3 regions of the Chryseobacterium sp. 22458 genome follow, and region 2 is predicted to be linked to each of the others. Evidence: riboswitches for the same ligand, from Rfam matches in the RefSeq annotation. Region 2 holds a riboswitch; each other region holds the start of a gene.
The links. A riboswitch is a leader RNA that binds a small molecule or an ion and turns the genes downstream of it on or off. The one in region 2 is predicted to bind S-adenosylmethionine.
Positions count from the first base shown of each region.

Region 1 (6,807 bases), on a different contig from region 2:
CAGATAACGTCTGTTGTTTTTGCTCAACGTATATCTTAGTTTTCTGTATTCTTCAATCGGAAGAGTATTGAAAATTTTGTTGGAAGAAACAAGATCGAATCCGTTTTCTGCCAAAGCATGATAGTTTTTCACAAAATCTTTACTTGCGGTGTTATCCACAACGATCAGATTTTCCAACTGATTTTCGTTGGAGAAATTGATTAATTCTTCAACATTCGATGGATGTTCAGCTGTTAAAACCTCATCAGTCCAATTGGCATCAAATCCCTTTTTGTTGAAAGCAATTTTCTTAGAGTTGGCTACTGCAACTACTTTAAGATCTATCTTTTTACGTTTTTTAATTTCTTCTGCAGACTCCAAAACCTGTTGAATCAATGTTTTTCCTACATTTCCATGACCTATAATGGCCAGATGAACGGTTTTAGGCTTTTTGAAAATTTCAGATTCTATGATGTTCTTTGTTTTCTCATCCTGAGAAGAAGTAACTACAATATTGACTCTGTTTTCTCCTGCCACCTGGTTAAGAAGCAACGGGAATACATTATTTCTCGCCAGCTCGGCAAAAACCTTGTTGAAATCTTCTGCTACGAAACCAATAACAGAAACGTTGTTGATGCTATAGATCTGGGAAACCTTTCCTGATTTTCTTTCTTCTTCAAATTCATCTATAAGACAGGCTACCGCTTTTTCCGCATCATTTTCATGTACCAGTATGGAGATTCCGTTTTCTACCGCCTGCTGGGAGATCACCCCTACACTGATCCTTGCTAAAGTCAGCGCCTTAAAAATTCGTCCGTCAATCCCGATTTCTCCCAGGAAATCTTCACCTTCAAATTTGACGATTGATCTGTTCTTTAAAAATTTTATTTCATTAGCCTTTTTCATTACTTTATAAAATGTTTTTTATGATATTATTTAATTGTTGATATTCCATTAGGAAGGCATCATGCCCATGTATTGATTGAATCTCGTGATAAGAAACAGTCTTGTTTTTCTCTTTTAAACTCTCGAAGCACATTCGGATTTCAGAAGCCGGGAAGAATAAGTCTGTATCTACGGAGATCATGTGCATTCGTGCCTGTATGTTCTCCAGTGCTTCTTCAGCAACATTTATATTCATCAGGAGATGATTCATCAGTTTGTAACTTTTTAAACTAAACCTTTCGTTTAGTGCGTTACCGTGATAAACCAACCAGTCTTCTGATTCCAGACGCTGTTTTTCCTGATTGTATGTATTTTGAAATCTGTCATTGAGCGATTGTGGAGTTCTGTAGCATAACATCGCATGAATTCTCGCTTTTTGTAAAGGTTCATCTTTATCATTCAATAAAAATTTCTGAACCAGACATTGTGCATGAAGCCAATCATGGGTTCTGTAATCACATGCTATAGGGATAAATATTTCAGCAAGATTTGGCTGTTTGGCCAGCATTTCCCATGCAATTCCTCCTCCAAGGGAGCCTCCGATAATGGCATATATATTTTTGATCTCTAAAGCTTCCAGCCCTTTCAGAAACAGATTGGCTATATCTGAAGGGGTGAAGTCTTGATAATCTTCAATTAAAAAATGATCGTAACCGTTTCCGGGAATATTGAAAGACAGAACTGTGTATCTATTGGTATCAACAATCTGATTTTCTCCTACCAATTGTTTCCACCAGCCTTTTTCGCCGGATACTGTTGAGTTTCCGGTAAGGGCATGATTGATCAAAATAATGGGAGCCGTAAAGAGCTCTTTCCCGAAAAGCTCATAGCTCAACGGGATATGGTATTCCTTTTGGGAATTTGTTTGATACGAAAGATTAATATAGTTTAGTTCTGTTTTCAATTCTATTATTTTAATACAATTGAAAATGCCACAGGAAATGGCTGAAAAAGAACTTCAGTAAGTTATCTGTCCAAAATAATTTTGGTAGAACGTAGCACCTTCTTTGCTTTCACAAAGGGTTGCTAAGGTTTCATCGGGTCTAATCCCTCAACCTTTCTTGATAACATTTTCAATATTTGAATGAACGAATGGTGCAAAGGTAGTTCTTTTCTTTTAATTTCAAAATAAAAATATTTTAATATTTAAAAAAGCCCTTAAATACAAGTGTTTCAGAAGCATATTAAGAATTATTCAGATGAAAAAAATTGGAATTACTTTTCAAAAAAACTAACTTCGTATTGAAAAATGACTACCTATGACTGCCGAAAAAGAAAGATTACAAGATACCAAATGGAAAAACTGGGGACCTTATGTAAGCAACCGGCAATGGGGCAATGTACGGGAAGATTACAGCCCGAACGGAAATGCATGGAACTTTACCAATCATCATAATGCCGAAAGCTATGCCTATCGCTGGGGCGAAGAAGGTATTGCAGGAATCTCTGATGTGAAACAGCTTTTCTGTTTTGCTTTTTCATTCTGGAATAAAAAAGATAAAATTGTAAAGGAGCGGTTTTTCGGGTTGAGCAATCCGCAGGGAAATCATGGCGAAGATATCAAAGAAATCTTTTATTATCTGGATAATACACCTACCCACAGCTATATGAAGATGGTGTACAAATACCCGATCAATGAATTTCCATATGATGAGCTTGTACTTGAAAACGGAAGAAGAAGTAAACAGGATCCGGAGTACGAAATTTTTGACACCGGAATTTTTGACAATGATGAGTATTTTGATATTTTCATTGAATACTGTAAGGCAGATCACAATGATATTCTGGCCAGAGTTACCATCTGTAACCGAAGCAGGAATGACGCTCCTATTGTCGTAATACCTACTGCCTGGTTCAGAAATAACTGGAAATGGGGGTATAATACCTATAAAGCGGAAATGAATGCAGCTTCTGATGACGGAAGTATCAATATCGGGCACGACAGTATTTCGATCAAAAAGTTTTATTCGAGAAACGTAAATGCTCAAAGTGTATTTTGTGAGAATGAAACCAATACCCCGAAGCTTTACGGTACTCCATTGGCTGAAAACAGTTACTACAAAGACGGGATTAATGATTTCGTCATTCATAAAACTGATACGGTAAATCCTGAGCAAAAAGGGACTAAGGCTGCTTTTCTGATCGATGAGATTATTGGAGCCGGACAATCTAAGGTCTTTGAATTTAGATTATGTCCTGACGAAACAGAGGAGCCTTTTGAAGGGTTTGATGAAACCTTCAGTATAAGAAAGTCTGAAACAGAAGAATTTTACAATGAAGTTCAATATGATACGGTACATGAAGATGAAAGGAATGTTCAAAGACAGGCATTTGCCGGACTTCTTTGGAACAAACAGTTCTACCATTACAATATCGGAAAGTGGCTGAAAGGGGATCCGAATTTTGAAGCTCCGAGAAATTTCAATGAATATGTAAGAAATACAGAGTGGAATCATCTTCATAATAAGGATATTATTTCCATGCCTGATAAATGGGAATATCCATGGTATGCTACCTGGGATCTGGCTTTTCACTGTGTTCCTTTTTCCATCATTGATGCTGAGTTTGCCAAAGGGCAGCTTTTACTGCTCACCAAAGAATGGTATATGCATCCTAACGGGCAGCTTCCGGCTTATGAATGGAATATGAGTGATGTGAATCCGCCTGTACATGCATGGTCCTGCTTCCGTGTTTTTAAAATTGATGAAAAAAACAATGGAAAGCCGGATTTATTATTTTTAGAAAAAGTATTCCAGAAGTTGCTGCTGAATTTTACATGGTGGGTGAACCGAAAGGATAAAAACGGTAAAAATATTTTCGGGGGAGGTTTCCTGGGACTTGATAACATCGGAGCTTTTGACCGTAATATGGTACTAAAGGATGGGCAGCACCTTGAACAGGCTGACGGAACAAGCTGGATGGCTATGTATGCCCTGAATATGATGCGGATAGCAATGGAGCTTGCCCAATACTATCAGGTATATGAAGATATGGCTATCAAATTTTTTGAACATTATCTGTATATCGCAGAGGCCATGGAAAATCTGGGTGACGGAACAAAAGGTCTCTGGAATGAGGAAGACGGATTCTTCTATGATGTACTTCAGCTCGGGAACGGGGAAAGTGTTTCTTTAAGGCTGAGAAGTATTGTGGGATTAATTCCGATGTTTGCCGTTGAGATAGTAGATCACCGTTTACTGGAAAAGATGCCGAATTTCAGAAGCAGAATGGAATGGATCTTAAAGAACAAACCTGAGCTCACCAAACTGGTATCACACTGGGATGAAGAGGGCCATGGAAGAAAACACCTGATGAGTATTCTCCGTAAAAACAGATTGACAAAGGTTCTCACAAGAATGCTTGATGAGAAAGAGTTCTTAAGCTCTTATGGAATCCGGGCCATGTCTAAGGTGTATGAAGAGAATCCTTTTATTTTTTCTGTACATGGAACTGAAAATATGGTCTATTATACTCCAGCTGAAAGTGACAGCCGGATGTTTGGAGGAAACAGCAACTGGCGCGGACCAATCTGGTTCCCCATCAACTTCCTGATTGTGGAAAGCTTACAACGTTTTCACTATTACTATGGCAACAGCCTTAAGGTAGAATTCCCAACCGGAAGTGGTGATAAGAGAAATCTTGATGAAGTAGCTCAAAATATCAGCAAGAGACTATGCTCGATATTTTTAAAGGATGAACACGGGCAACGTGCCTTCAACGGAGGGAACCCGAAGTTCAATTATGATGAGCATTTTAAAGATTATATTACTTTCTTTGAATATTTCCATGGGGATAACGGAAGAGGTGTTGGAGCATCACACCAGACCGGATGGACAGCCACCGTGGCGAAATTGATAAAACCGAGACTTACTTTTTAATAAGTAATGAGTAATGAATAATAAAAAAGCCGGATAAATCATCCGGCTTTTTCTATTTTTAAATAAGAGATTAAATTTTTTCTCCATTTACATAGACTTCGTATCCTATTTCTACATTCGGTTCTAATGTTTTTGATACGGAACAGTATTTCTCAAAAGATAGTTCTGCAGCTTTCAGTGCCTTTTTAGGATCAATTTCACCTTCTAAAAGGAATTTCACATTGATTGATTTAAAAGGCTTCGCATCATCTACCTGTACTCTCTCTCCTTCTACTTCCGCCTGAAAGCTTCTGATCTCCTGACGCTGCTTTTTTAAAATAGAAACCACATCAATCCCGCTGCATCCTGCTACTGCCATCAGTACACTTTCCATCGGAGAAACTCCTTTTGCTCCCGGCTGGGAAGTGTTATCCAAAAGAATAGAATTGCCCTGAGAGTTTGTACATTCAAATAAAAAATCGTCGTTTATTCTGTTAAGTGTTATTTTCATTATTGCTTATTGCTTATTGCTTATTGCTTATTGCTTATTGCTTATTGCAAAGTTATAAAATTCCTCTTGCTTTTATCTCCAGATATTTATTGATAACATCGATATTTAAATTTTCAGGAAGCGTATATACGGTATAAATTCCATATTTACGGAGTTCCTGAATGATCAGTTTTTTTTCGAATTCAAATTTTTCAGCCACAATCTCATCATAGATTTCCTGCATATTTTCAGGGTTTTTGTTGATCAGTGTCTGTAATTCAGCATTTTTGAAAAATACGACTACCAGTAAATGGTTTTTGGCGATTCCACGAAGGTATTTCAATTGGCGGTTAAGCCCGTCCAGCGTTTCAAAATTAGTAAAAAGCAAAATAAGGCTTCTTTGATTGACGGAATATTTTACATCCTGATACAAGCGGTTGAAATCACTTTCAAAGAAATCGGTTTTAATATTATAAAGGGCTTCTGATATTTTTTTCAGCTGTCCTGATTTATTATCGGCCGCAATTTTATTCTCTGCCTTTTTTGAGAAGGTCATCATCCCTGCCCTGTCTCCTTTTCGGATAATAATATGTGATAATGCCATTGCAGCATTGATTGAATAATCCAGAAGGCTGAGTCCGTTGAAAGGCATTTTCATCGTTCTTCCTTTATCAATCAGCATAAAAATACGCTGTGATTTTTCATCCTGAAACTGATTGACCATAAGTCGGTTGGTTTTAGAAGTTGCTTTCCAGTTGATGGTTCTGATATCATCTCCGGGAACATATTCTTTGATCTGCTCAAATTCCATGGTGTGCCCCAATTTTCTGACTCTCTTGATCCCACCCATCAGAAATTCGCTTTGCAAGGCCATCAGTTCATATTTTCTGAGATGGATAAATGACGGGTAAGCTGGCAGTGCCGCATCTTTCTGAAAAGTATATCTCCTTGAAACGAATCCCAAAGGTGAAGAAGCATAGATATTCAAACCTCCAAAATGGTATTCGCCTCTTTCTTTAGGTTCTAATGTATATTGAAAAAAGGTATTGGCACCGGAGTCTATCTTTTTCTCAATTGAAAAGTCCCTTTTCTGAAACTGGAACGGGATCTCATCAATAATTCTTGTATTGATTTTAAAACTGTAATTATTTTTGATATCAATTTTTACAAAATTCTCATCGCCATTAGACAGTTTTTCAGGCAATATCCTCTGAGCCTGCAGTGCATTCTTCTGATTAAAAAGCAGGAGATAATCTACCATAGCTGCGAGGAAGCAGATCAATAAGGCAATGTGAGCTCCCCACATCAGGACCGGAAAGAAAAATGCCAGAACATACAACACCCCCACTCCGATGAGTGTAAAGAAGAAACGTGTATTGATGTATAAGTTTTTCATTGTTTAGGTTACAGGTTGCGGGTGAAAGGTTTTAGATGGTCGTTTATTAGCTTTTTCACCTCGGAATTTCTATTCCTTCTAAAATCTGGCGTATAATTTCGTCTGCTGTAAGACCTTCCATTTCTCTTTCAGGAGAAACA
Region 1 is NZ_JBQEOA010000003.1:13,437-20,243, forward strand. Features, by position in the region: gene ACTJJF_RS10975 (ACT domain-containing protein) at 1-885, opposite strand, end outside; gene ACTJJF_RS10980 (alpha/beta fold hydrolase) at 890-1,828, opposite strand; SAM riboswitch class I at 1,888-1,995, opposite strand; gene ACTJJF_RS10985 (MGH1-like glycoside hydrolase domain-containing protein) at 2,184-4,802, shown strand; gene ACTJJF_RS10990 (OsmC family protein) at 4,873-5,292, opposite strand; gene ACTJJF_RS10995 (DUF58 domain-containing protein) at 5,345-6,667, opposite strand; gene ACTJJF_RS11000 (AAA family ATPase) at 6,723-6,807, opposite strand, start outside.
Region 1: linked by a shared signal. The riboswitch ahead of ACTJJF_RS10980 (alpha/beta fold hydrolase) and the one ahead of ACTJJF_RS17810 (TonB-dependent receptor plug domain-containing protein) in region 2 are both predicted to bind S-adenosylmethionine.

Region 2 (6,807 bases):
GGTAGAAATCGCCAGGCTGGCAAACAGCTGAAGGATAAAAGCCGTATAAACGAATATCTCCTTAAAGCTTCCTGTTAAAATAATAATGGCAGCAATGACAGCATGAGCGAAAATAGCTCTTACAGGAATTCCTTTTTCATTTCCTTTCGAAAGAGGTTTCCACAGATAGCTATCCTTTGCAAAAGCCTGAGTCATCCGTGATCCTACCCACAAATATCCGCTTATGGTTGCAATCAGCTGTAAGGCGATAAAAACATTGACGATCTTTCCAAAAGACAATCCCAACATATTGACCGCTGCTTCTCCCATAACGTCTTCTTTTCCTGCCAGCTGGCTTACCGGAGCGTGTTTCAGCATTATATAATTGATCAGAATATAGCTTACCGTAACAAAAACAGTCCCGATAATCAGAGATTTGGGGAGATTTTTCTGTACATCTTTTATTTCCCCGGCAATATAGGAGGCAGAATTCCATCCGGTATAAGAATAGGTGACAAACACCAGAGAGGTGGCAAAAGCAGGAAGCATTATCTCATGTTGCCAGCCGTCACTGAAATTAAGGCTGTCTCCCGTATGAGGAGATCCCGAAAGCCCAACTCCCAGCACGATAAGAATAACAATAAATGCAACTTTGATAAAAGTAAAAAAATTATGAAACCTTCCGGAAGCCTTTACACTGAAAGATAACATGACTGCAACCACAAAAATGGCAGCAATGGCAAAACCATTACCAAAGCTGTAATCAAATACTGAAAGATATTTTGACATGGCCAGTGCTGCCAGTGCAACGGGTGATGAAAATCCGATAATTAAAGAAATCCAGCTGATCAGATATCCGAACAGTGGATGATACGTTTCTTTAAGATAAATAAAGTCTCCTCCGTTTCCTTTAAAGTGGGAACCTAATTCAGCATAACAAAACGCTCCGAACAGTGCCAGGATTCCTCCGATTGTCCATAACAGGAAAATACTGTATGTATTGGTAATATCTGATAACTGAAATCCCAGGGTTGTAAAAATCCCCGTTCCTATCATATTGGAAACTACAATGGCTGCAGCTGTTTTCCAGCCGATCTGATGTGAAGAAGTACTCATTTACTCTTTAAAAATTAAAATTAAGCCTTCCGAAGAAATAGTTTCCCAATGTACCCATCTGAACAGGCGCATATTTGAACACTCCATAATACGAATTTTTATAGATCTGAAGATCCGGAAAAACGTCAAATATGTTGTTTGCCCCTACCGTAAAATTGATATTCTTTGTAATATCATACCCTACACTGATATCGGTAACCACTTTTGGAGAAAACTCCTGAACTTCTCCGAAAGGAAAACCGTCTCTAATTACTTTACCAAAATAGGTATTTCTCACGAGAAAACTGAATTTACCTACTCCGTACGTAAGCCCCAAAGATGCTTTTGTTTTTGGGGATAGGGTTTCAATAATATTGATCTGATCCGGACCAAAGAATTCATTTTGGGGAGTTCCCAGGTTTTCAGGAAAATGGAAATCTGTAATTTTTGTTTCGGTGTAATTTCCTGCAAGATTAATATTTAAACTACCACCGGCCAGCTTCCAGTCATAGGAAACCACTATATCCACTCCTTTGGTTTCGGTATCAATTGCATTGGCAAAGAATCTTCCACTTTCCACTGAATTTCCTTCTCCTACCACTTGAGGATCAGCCAGCCTAGAGTCTGTGATATTGCTGGTAATTACAATTCTGTCTTTCACTTTAATGATATAGCCGTCTACCGTAATAAACAGGCCTTTAGCTGGCTGCAAGGTAAATCCGGCACTTCCATTAATGGATGTTTCCTGCTTTAATTTATCAAATCCCAGAACCTGTGCTGCCTGGCTGTCATTATTAAAAATTCCTTTCCTCACAATTCCGGAACCGGAAGTAGAGATATCGGCATATGAGTTATTGAAATACTGTTGCTGAAGTGATGGTGCCCTGAATCCTGTTCCTACCGCTGCTCTTACTGCATAATTTTTTATAAACTCGTATCTTACTGCCAGCTTTCCGTTTAAAGTATTCCCAAAATCTGAATAGTTTTCAAATCTGGCCGCTGCATCAATATTCAGCTTTTTATCCAGATCATAGGAAACCTCTGCATATACTGCTGTTGAGTGTCTGTCTTTTTTCAAAGCATTGTCCGGTGAGAAGCCTATAAAAGATTGTGAACCTCCTGCTCCAATTACTTTAGAATCTTTTGTTGCAATATTTCCATTTTCATCATATTGTGTATAGGAAGCTTCATCTCCTGCTTTGATCTGGTATTGCTCAAACCTGAATTCTCCACCGAATGCGATATTGACGTTTTTTATGTTTTTTGAAACATCAAGGTTAACAGTATTTTGCAGAAAACTGTGGGCTCCTGCATAAAAACGGGTTGGCGATTTGATACCTAAAGATGCATTATTGGTATTGTTTACATTATAATTAAAGGTGTTACTGCCAAAAGTATTGCTCAGGTCAATCAACCAATCATTTACATTATATTTTGCGCCTGCAGCATAGGAAATATCATAGATCTGAGAATTTAAGACTGCCTGGAAACCATTGGGATAAATTTCTTTTACAATATTAAAGCCTTCACTCGGAAGCCTTCTGAAACCATATCCTTTTCCTTCTTTAATACTGAATCCTCCAAAGGAATAGAATTTAAAATGTTCGTTTAAAGGATATTCTGAATTGAAAAACAACTGCCCCTGTCTGATCTGGGCGTCTCCGATCTGGAAATTAAAGTCGTCTCTTGTGAGTCCCCTTTCTTTAATTTTTGCATCATCTGCAGCTCTGGCAGCTTTTACAGCCTCAGCATCACCTGCAAATTCATAAGCGAAATTATTTCCGAAAATATCAAGATCATGGTTCTGGGTTCTTGTTGTTTTTTCTCTATGGCTTAATTGCAATGAAAGATTGATAAAACCGTCATTTTTCCCCAAAGAAGTTCCATAATTCACGCCTGCCTGATAAGTATCGCCATCATTTCTTCCACTTAATCCGTAGGTTAAGCTTGCGGAAGCCCCTGCATTCTTTTTCAGGATAATATTGATAACCCCTGCAATAGCATCAGAACCATATTGTGCGGCAGCACCGTCTCTTAGCACTTCAATTTTTTCAATAGCGATGACAGGGATGGTACTTAAATCCGTTCCTACAGATCCGTTTCCTACCGTATTCTGATAGTTTACCAAAGATGTTGTATGTCTTCTTTTTCCATTCAGCAATACCAAAACCTGATCCGGCCCCATTCCCCTTAAAGTTACGGGATCAATATGCTCTGTTCCGTCAGAAGCAGACTGTCTTACAGAATTAAACGAGGGGATGACATAGTTTAAAAGATCCTGAGCCGTCATTTGCGGAGACGACCTTTGCACTTTGCTGATGTTGATAACGTCTACAGGAACCGGTGTCTCCAGCTTTGTTCTTTTAACGCTGCGGTTTCCAACAATGATAATGTCTTCGATTTGTTTTCCTTTTTCCTCCTGCTCCTGAGCAGCCACTAAAATTGTCCCCAGCAATACTACAACTGTACTTAATTTTTTCATCTTTGTTCTTGCCATTAAATAATATTCTTCTGCAGATCAATATGCAGATACACAAGACTTCAAGAAATGGAATTCATATAAGAATATTGACTTCACTTATCTCCCCCATTGGGTTGGAATTAGCACCTTTACACTTCTGGAATTGTGTTGGTTGCTAAGGTTTCATTGGGCCAAATCCCTCCACCTTTCTTGATAACTCTAGTGCAAAGGTAGACTAATTTTTCAAATATGCAAAAAAGGACTCATTCCGACAAAGAAAATAGGCAAATCAGCTGTTTCGCCAATTTGCCTTTGTATTATTTTATGATCATTTTTTGAATAGCCATTCCTGTTTCTGATTTCAACTGTACCAGGTAAATTCCTGCCGGATAATTTACTTTCAGCTCATAGCTTCCGGTTTCATTATTCAGTTTGAAAGTATCCAGTTTTTTACCACTCATTTCTGAAATGATAATTTCGCCGTTTTTAGCTTTGTGATAAATCAATTTGACATTACCGTCTTTTACAGGATTATCAGCAATCTGAAGAGATAATCTGTGTTCTGCATTCACATCTGTAGTAGATAAAGATCCGGTGTAATTTCCAAGAATTCTGAATTCTCCGGGTTGCAGTGTAACCAGAGTTGTAGTAGATGTCATATTCAGAATGGTATCATCCATCAGGTTCTGCCATTGTCCTGTATAAGGTAAATAAGGAATCACATTTTGCACGGAAGTACTGTAGTTTGCCAGTACCACTACATTCTTCACTCCACTGATCGTATTATCATACACATAAATTCTTGTAATAAGCCCGTCCGGATCATTGGTGAGATTATTAGATTCTATAGTATAGGTTTTGGATTTAAAAACCTGATGACTGTTTCTGATGTTGATAATCTTTGCCCAGGTATCATATACAGATTTTCTTGCTGCATCCGTATCATAGCCTAATGTGAATGCAACAGGTTTTTCATCTGTCCTGCATCCGCTGTCGATTGTACCGTTCGCACATCTGTTGATACTGAATTCATATCCTAATTCTCCAAACTGCCAGATCATTTTCGGACCGGGAATGGTAAAGAATGTGGCTCCAAATGCTTTCATTCTTTCCAGAGCGGTATTGAGGTTTTTCACATTATAACCTCCATTAACAGCACCGTAAGCGAGATTTTTAAACATCAGCCTTTCTTCATCGTGACTTTCTCCATAGCCTACAGCACGCATTTCATTAAAGCCATGAAGACTGTGATTCATCCGGTCATAATTGCTGTTTTCTTTATACCCCATCGTATTTTGATTGTAAGGGTCTGTCTGTTTGTTCCAAAGCATTACTCCTTTTCCTTCCGCCACTCTGTAATTTGCCCACTGCTGCTCTTCAGCATCTGTTCCCAGATGTTCAAAAATCATGTATGAATTCGGGTCTATAGCCCATTGTCTGTCTGCATAATGCTTCATGATGTCTACTCTGTCCTGCTGATAAGCATTGGTACAGGCTTCATCGTTTTCAGAACAGCTTTGGGTAAATCCTTTGGTAAGATCCCAACGGAACCCGTCAATACGGTATTCGGTGAGCCATTGCTGGAGACATCTTTCAACGTAATATTGCGTTGAAGGGCTGGTATGGTTAAAATCATTAAATACATTATAAGAATGTTTCGGAACCTGATTGAAATAAGGGTTATCTGGAGCAACATCACCATAGCCGTCTCCATCAGGATCAATATTCCAGAGTCTTACCAAAGGTGAACGGCCAGTTGCGTGGTTAAATGCAACATCAAGAATAACGGCAATTCCGTTCTGATGGCACAGGTCTACAAATTCTTTAAATTTTTCAGGAGTTCCATACGCCTTATCCAGCGCATAATGGAAAGAGGTATTATATCCCCATGAAAGATTACCATCAAATTCCATGACAGGAAGCAGCTCTATTGCATTGATTTTTAAATTCTTCAGGTAAGAAATTTTATTGATCAGTGATTGCCAGTTTTTTTCCTGAGTAAAGTCTCTTAATAATAATTCATAGACAATAAGATCTTCTTTGGCGGGTCTCTGGAAATTGGTAACCTGCCAGTTGTAAGGAGTCTGCCCTGTTTTAAAAGTCGAAACCTCAAAGCCCTGCCCTGCCGGAAATGCCGATAAATTCGGATAAGTAGAAGGTGAGATCCACTGATCATCATAGGAAGATAAGATTTGTGGAGAATAGGGATCTGCTACTTTTTTCAGGTCGTTTGTTCTGTATTGGAAGGAGTATAACTGCTGCGGAGTTAGACCATTAAGCTCTATCCAGTAGAGGTCAGGATTTGCAGTATCTCTTTTCATCAGGTAAGTATCGTTTACCGTCCAGCTATTGAAGCTTCCGATCACATGTACAAAATTTTTCCCGGGAGCGTATAAAGCAAGACCTATGATGGTCTGATCGGTAGGATGATAATTGATCCCTTGTCTGATCCAGTTCGGAATAGCTTCGGATACTACATTTCTGGGGGTCTGTAAAGTAAATGTCGCTGTTTTGGAGTTGCTTCCCTGCGTGGCAACCAATTCCATGTCAGCATCCTGTGAAACAGTATAGTTATAAGAAAAAGACTGTGACGGAGAAGTAGTAGAATTCACTAGCGTTCCATTAGCCTTTAACTGAAATGTTGCATTGACATTGGTGGAAGCAGTAATATTAATGGTATTTCCTGCCGGCACTGAAGTAAGGCTGTTAGCAAGCGGATTGGTCAGATTCAGATTTAAAATACCTACATTCACAAAGATATCCGGTGAGGTCTGATGACTTCCTGTTTTATCTTTTAATAAAAATCCAAATCTTCCGATTCCGGTTCGCCCGAAAAATGCTGTGGGGGTCAATGTCAGGGAATAGGTATCAGTTCCTGCATTATAACTCAGTTTATTCAGGTCATTGGAATTATTCCAGCTGCCATTTGTAGGACAGTCCTGGCTGTTCTGGTAATTGGTATCAAAAGACCATGACCAGATATAAATTGAATTATTGGAAACACCCCAGGCCGTTTCATCAATCTGATCTCCCGGTATGGTTAAGGTAATGGCATCGGTTTCATTAAAAGGATTGGGTGCAATGGTATAATTGATCTGTCCGAAAGCAACAGTTGCAATGAGCAGAAAAATAACAGAATATAATTTTTCCATATCTTTATTTTTATCGAATATAGGATTAATTTTCTTTTTCAGGCTCTATTTTTAAGCTGTTCTCAACAAATCTTTATATGATCAATAAAAAAAGACCCATGAAAATTTCATGAGCCTTCC
Region 2 is NZ_JBQEOA010000005.1:74,580-81,386, reverse strand. Features, by position in the region: gene ACTJJF_RS17815 (APC family permease) at 1-1,095, opposite strand, end outside; gene ACTJJF_RS17810 (TonB-dependent receptor plug domain-containing protein) at 1,103-3,571, opposite strand; SAM riboswitch class I at 3,650-3,755, opposite strand; gene ACTJJF_RS17805 (alpha-amylase family glycosyl hydrolase) at 3,853-6,687, opposite strand.

Region 3 (6,807 bases), on a different contig from region 2:
TTACCAACATGTTTATCCGTCCTTCTCATTATGAGCTTGAAAACTTTGGAGAGCCTGATTTCACAGTAATCAACGGTTCTAAAACAACAAACCCGAACTGGGAAGCTCAGGGATTGAATTCTGAAAACTTTATCATGTTCAACCTTACTGAAAAACTACAGATCATCGGAGGTACATGGTACGGAGGTGAGATGAAGAAAGGAATGTTTGCTATGATGAACTATTACCTTCCATTAAAAGGTATGGCCTCAATGCACTGCTCTGCCAACGTAGGGGAAAAAGGTGATGTAGCTCTATTCTTCGGTCTTTCAGGAACAGGAAAAACTACTTTATCTGCAGATCCGAAAAGATACCTTATCGGAGATGATGAGCACGGTTGGGATAATAATGGAGTATTCAACTACGAAGGAGGATGTTACGCTAAAGTAATTGACCTGTCAGAAGAAAAAGAACCGGATATCTTCGCTGCAATTAAGAGAGATGCACTTCTTGAAAACGTTGTTGTGAACAATGGAGTAGCAGATTACACAGACGGATCTATCACTGAAAATACCAGAGTTTCTTACCCAATCTATCATATCAACAAAATTGTATTGCCTTCTAAGGCAGGACATGCTAAAAAAATTGTTTACCTTTCTGCGGATGCATTCGGAGTACTTCCTCCGGTTTCTATCCTGAATGAAGACCAGGCTCAATACCACTTCCTTTGCGGTTATACCTCTAAATTAGCAGGTACTGAAAGAGGAATTACAGAGCCTCAGCCTTCTTTCTCTCCGGCATTTGGTGAAGCGTTCCTGACATTACACCCAACGATGTATTCTAAAACATTGATCTGTAAAATGAAAGAACACGGCGCTAAAGCTTATTTGGTAAACACAGGATGGAATGGTACAGGTAAGAGAATCTCTCTGAAAGATACAAGAGCGATCATCGATGCGATCATTGACGGTTCTATCGATAATGCTCCTAAAACCCAGGTTCCGATCATGAACCTTGAAATTCCTACTGAACTTCCAAATGTTTCTACAGGTATTTTAGATCCTAGAGATACCTATGCAGACGCTTCAGAATGGGAAGAAAAAGCAAAAGATCTTGCTTCAAGATATATCAAAAACTTTGAGCAGTACTGCGATACTGAAGAAGGGAAGAGATTAATCGCTTCAGGTCCTCAACTTCAGGAACAAACTATCTAATAAGATTTTTACAGATACAGGAAAGCCTCATCAAAAGATGAGGCTTTTTTATTTACCTGTCGCAGCAATCATTCCCAGAATAGAAATCTGCGTAATCTGTCAAATCTGCGAGAAAAATATTATACTTTGCATGAATCATTAGAATGATTCAGCATTAGGCTTACTTTAAACTGAAGATAGCCAATCTGTAGCCATCCATTCCAAACCCGGATAGGACAGCATCTGTACAGGCTGCCGTTACAGACTTCTGTCTGAATTCTTCTCTTTTGTAAATATTGCTGATGTGAACTTCAATCTTAGGTTTTCTGATGTTCTTCAAACAATCGGCTATTGCATAAGAATAATGAGTGAAAGCTCCCGGATTGATCACCACTGCATCAAAATCATCTTCCTGAAGCCTGTTGATCAGCTCACCTTCAATATTAGACTGATAATAGGATAGTTCATGAGTATGAAACTCAGACTTCAGTGTTTCCAAATAATTTTCCATGGAAACAGTTCCATAGATCTCAGGTTCCCTGGTGCCTAAAAGATTCAGGTTAGGTCCGTTTATAATCAAAACTTTCATACTATAAAATTAAAAAGTTTTTTTAATAAGAAGTCAAAAAAATCAGCCAGGTTTTTTATTTTCTGTCTTTGAATTATTTTTAATGATATTTATCATACTTATGGAAACGTTAAATCTTTAAACGCTTGGTTTCAAAAGGTTTTAATAAAATCTTATGTTAATTTTTGTAAAATTTCTATTAAAAAATAAATAAGTCTACTTGTTTTGTGGACTAAATATTTATAGCTTTGCAAACATAATTTCGATCGGCTTATAAAGAAAGATGGAGGGAACTGACCCTGCGAAATCTTAACAACCTGCTACGGTAAGGTGTTACATTCAGCCTGTAAAAGGGAAAATAAGCATTTGGTTTATCGTATTTATCGATGCCCTTTGCTGACTTTTCTGCAAAGGGCAAAGTTTTAATATTTGATAAACAAAATTGATTATGATTAATAAAAATCTATTTAATTCTAAAATTTGGATCCCACCGGTTGCGGCATTTTTCTTAGGTGTTGTAAGTGTAAACGGACAGGTCTCCAAACCGAAAAAAGATACACTCCGTGAAAAAGAGATTGACGAAGTTGTCGTTGTTGCTTATGGAAAAGCTAAGAGAAACAGCTATACCGGTTCAGTAGCAACCATTTCCAGTGATAAAATTAACAATAGACCTGTAACCAATATTACCAAAGCCCTGGAAGGACAGGTGCCGGGAATCCAGACAACGACATCTTCAGGGCAACCGGGTGCCGTTGCTACGATCAGAATCAGGGGTATTGGTTCGGTAAGTGCCTCCAGCGATCCGTTATATGTAGTGGACGGAATTCCTTTTGACGGAAATCTGAATGCTATAAGCCCTAGTGATATTGAATCCATCAGTGTTTTGAAAGATGCTACTGCAAGTGCTTTATATGGTTCAAGAGGTGCCAACGGAATTATTATCATTACAACAAAATCCGGGAAAAAAGGAGAAGCAAAAGTAAACCTTAACATCAGCCAGGGGTTCTCGGGAAGAGCGGTAAAAGATTATGAGCAGGTAAGCACAGATCAATATTTTCAATTGTATTGGGAAGCTCTGAGAAACGGATATAGATCTGATAAAATATCTTCTCAGCAGGCTTCCCAAATGGCTACAGATAACCTTGTTTCAATGCTTGGAATAAACCCTTATGGTCCCGGGTATTCAAAACCGGTAGGAACGGATGGTAAATTATTGCCGGGAGCAACTCCGCTATGGAATGATGACTGGAGAGATGTTTTACAGAGAACGGCTTCAAGGAACCAGGTAGATCTTGATATCAGCGGCGGAAGTGAAAAAAGCAATTATTTCTTTTCCCTTGGGTATCTGGATGATAAAGGAATGGCTATTGAATCAGGATTTAAAAGATACAATACGAGGTTAAAGATCAATTCGGAAGTAAAAAAATGGTTAAACATTGGGATAAACCTGAACTATACCAACAGTGTTCAGCAGGCTCCTACCTCATCAGATTCCAAGGCAAGCAATGTGATTCAGGCTGCGAGAGTTGTTCCTTCATTTTATCCTTACTATGAAAGAAATCCGGACGGATCTTTTGTGTTGGATGCTGCCGGAAACAAGATTTATGATTTCGGAAAATACAGACCCAGCAGTGCGCTTCAGAATCAAAACCTGGCTGCATCTTTACCGTTGGATAAAAATGAAAACAAAGAAGATAATTTTTCAGGAAAAGGATTCATGGAATTTACTTTCTTACCGGAGTTAAAATTCAAAACGAGTTTTTCCGTTGATCTTGTTAATTATAACGGCCATTTTTACTCCAATCCGCTTTTGGGGCAAGGTACAGAAATTGGTGGGTCTGTGACCAAATCCAATACCAGAACACTTTCTTATACAACGAGTAATATCCTGACCTATGATAAGAAGTTCGGAAAACACCATATCAATGTTTTAGCCGGACAGGAATTTTATAAATACGACTATCAGACCATCTCCGGATCAAGAAGCGGTTTCTCCCTGCCTTACTACTATGAGCCGGATGCGGCTTCATTATTGGTCAACTTCGGGGGATACAGCAATAAGCTGAGTTTGTTGAGTTACCTTGGAAAAGTAGAGTATGATTATAATAATACCTATTTCCTTTCCGCTTCAGGAAGAGCAGACGGTTCTTCAAGATTTGCCTCTGACAACAGATGGGGGAGATTCTGGTCTGTGGGAGGATCATGGAAGATATCCAATGAAGATTTTATTAAGAACCTGAATGTTTTCAACCAGTTGACACTACGTGCAAGCTACGGAGGACAGGGGAATGATAAATTGCTGCGTCCAAACGGGCAGTCTCTGTATTATGGATATCAGGAGCTGTACAGAATACTGACCCTTGGCGGGGAAGCGGGGACAACCCTGGAAAAAGCAGCAACAAAAAACCTTAAGTGGGAAACCAATCTTAATATGAACGTAGGGCTGGAATTTGCGATCCTGAATAACAGAATTAAAGGGAATATCGAATATTTTAAAAGAAAAAGCCAGGACCTTCTGTTCAACGTACCGGTTGCTCCATCTTTGGGGATCAGTGATTATCCGGCGAATGTAGGAACAATCCAGAATACAGGTTTTGAATTTTCACTTTTCACCACTCCGATCAGGAATGAGGATTTCCAATGGAATGTGGATGTTAACCTGAGTACTTTAAAAAATAAAGTGACCAAATTACCCGGAGGACCACTTGTGGTAGGAACCAAACAGCTGAGAGAAGGAGGTTCCGTATATGATTTCTTTATCCAGGAATGGGTAGGCGTAGATCCAAGCAACGGAAAGCCATTGTGGAAAACCATTTCTAAAGATGCAAACGGAAACGAGGTGGAAGGAACAACTTCAGAGTATTCAAAAGCAACGAAAATAATACAGGGATCTGCATTGCCTAAACTGACAGGAGCAATCAGTACCAGCATTAATTATAAAAACTTTGATTTCTCAGGATTACTGACTTTCAAAATCGGAGGAAAGATTCTGGATGGAGATTATACTTCGCTTTTACATAACGGAAGCGCCGGAGGACGTGCATGGGGCGTGGAAATGCTGAACAGATGGACTCCTGAAAATCCTAATACGGATGTTCCGGGACTAAGCACTACAACCAACAACTGGACTTCAACGTCTTCAAGATTCCTGTATTCGGGAACATATGCGAGACTTAAAAATGTAAGTTTAGGGTATACATTGCCTTCTGATTATTTTGAAAAGATAGGATTGAAAAAATTCAGAATTTACATTCAGGCAGAAAATCTTCTGACTTTCTATAAACACAAGGGAATGGATCCTGAACAGGCACTGGACGGTACAACGTATTTCAGATATCCGGCAATGAGAACGATCACTTTTGGTCTTCAGGCAACTCTTTAACCTTTTAAAATTAAAACAATGAAAAAATTAAAATATTTATCCTTTGCAGTTATTGGATTGTGGTCGCTGACAAGCTGTGAAAGTGACCTGACTACCGCTCCAACAGATCAGGCAAACAGTGAAGAAGTCTTCAAAACGGCTGAAAGTGCAGAAACGGTAATCAACGGTACGTGGGCAAAATTCAATAATGATGGAACAACCTATGCTAATATCGGTTACTCCACAGTTCTGAGAGCGAGCGATGCTATGGGAAGTGATGTGGCCATCCTTAGAAATAAATACGGATTTTCAGCTGCCTATGATTTTACCGAAATGGTTAATACTACAGCCGGAAGACCGTTATTTATCTGGACGATGTTGTATTCAACCATCAATAATATGAACAATGTTATTGCAAGAATTGACGGTACGGAAGGAAGCCAGGAAAAAAAGGATCAGGTAAAAGGACAGGCAAAAGCTTTACGTGCTTTCTGTTATCTGAATATTGCGAGCTTTTACCAGTTCAGCTACCTTAAGGATAAAACAGCTTTGACGGCTCCCATCTATACGGAACCATCCACAATAAATACACCGGGAAGAAAGAAAGCAAGCCTGGAAGAAATTTATACATTGATTAAAAGTGATCTTACAGATGCAGACAATCTGTTGAAAAACTATTCAAGAAATAATAAAGATAAAATCAACATAAATGTAGTTAATGGGCTTTTGGCAAGAACCTATCTGAATACCGGTGAATGGAGCAAAGCTGCCGATGCTGCAAGAACAGCAAGACAGGGGTTTTCTTTTATGGCTCCGGAAAAATATAAAGAGGGATTCAATGATATTGAGAATGCAGAATGGATCTGGGGGCATAGACAGACTCAGGAGCAATCAGACGCAAGTTATGCATTCCATTACCTGGATGTGTCTTCATCAGGAAGTTTCTATTATAGCTTTATGGCTGATCCATACTTTAAAGATTTGTTTGATGCGAATGATATCAGAACTCAGTTATTTTCATGGGATGGACAGAAAGGAAGAGAAGGATTGCTGAGGTATGCAAAGTTTAAATTTAAGCCCAATCTTATTGCTGATATCGTGTATATGAGAGCTGCTGAAATGTACCTGATCGAGGCTGAAGCTGAGGCAAGAAATGGAAATATTTCCCAGGCAGTTACTGCTTTAAATCAATTGAAAACGGCAAGGAAGGCAAATGCTTATACAGGTCCGTTAGCTCAGAATGAGGTTGTGAAAGCAGTTTTGATTGAAAGAAGAAAGGAATTATTCGGTGAAGGATTTTCTCTTTCAGATATTATCAGAACCCAGGGAAGTGTGGAGAGAAAACCTTATGTAGATGATCAGGGGAAACCAATTAAAGTTCAGGTGATCACACCGGAAGGAGCCGTGAAAACCGTTGATGGGAAGGGACATTCTGTTTTTGCATTCCCTGACCAGTCTGCTTTTGCTCCGAACAGCAATTACTATTTATTCAGTATTCCTCAGCGGGAAGCAGAGAATAACCCGAATTTATAATATACAGTTCATATTAGATTTGATTTTTTTAGCCACTGCTTTTGCGGTGGCTTTTTTGTGAATGTTTATCTGATGAAAAATGCCTGTTTCATTATCTTGAAACAGGTTGATTTTTTGTATTTTTAAGGATTTGGTGCTGTTGAAGTACAGTTTGTGATATTGAATAGCTTAAA
Region 3 is NZ_JBQEOA010000003.1:180,637-187,443, reverse strand. Features, by position in the region: gene pckA (phosphoenolpyruvate carboxykinase (ATP)) at 1-1,193, shown strand, start outside; gene ACTJJF_RS11800 (type II 3-dehydroquinate dehydratase) at 1,354-1,761, opposite strand; SAM riboswitch class I at 2,009-2,105, shown strand; gene ACTJJF_RS11795 (SusC/RagA family TonB-linked outer membrane protein) at 2,189-5,122, shown strand; gene ACTJJF_RS11790 (RagB/SusD family nutrient uptake outer membrane protein) at 5,141-6,634, shown strand.
Region 3: linked by a shared signal. The riboswitch ahead of ACTJJF_RS11795 (SusC/RagA family TonB-linked outer membrane protein) and the one ahead of ACTJJF_RS17810 (TonB-dependent receptor plug domain-containing protein) in region 2 are both predicted to bind S-adenosylmethionine.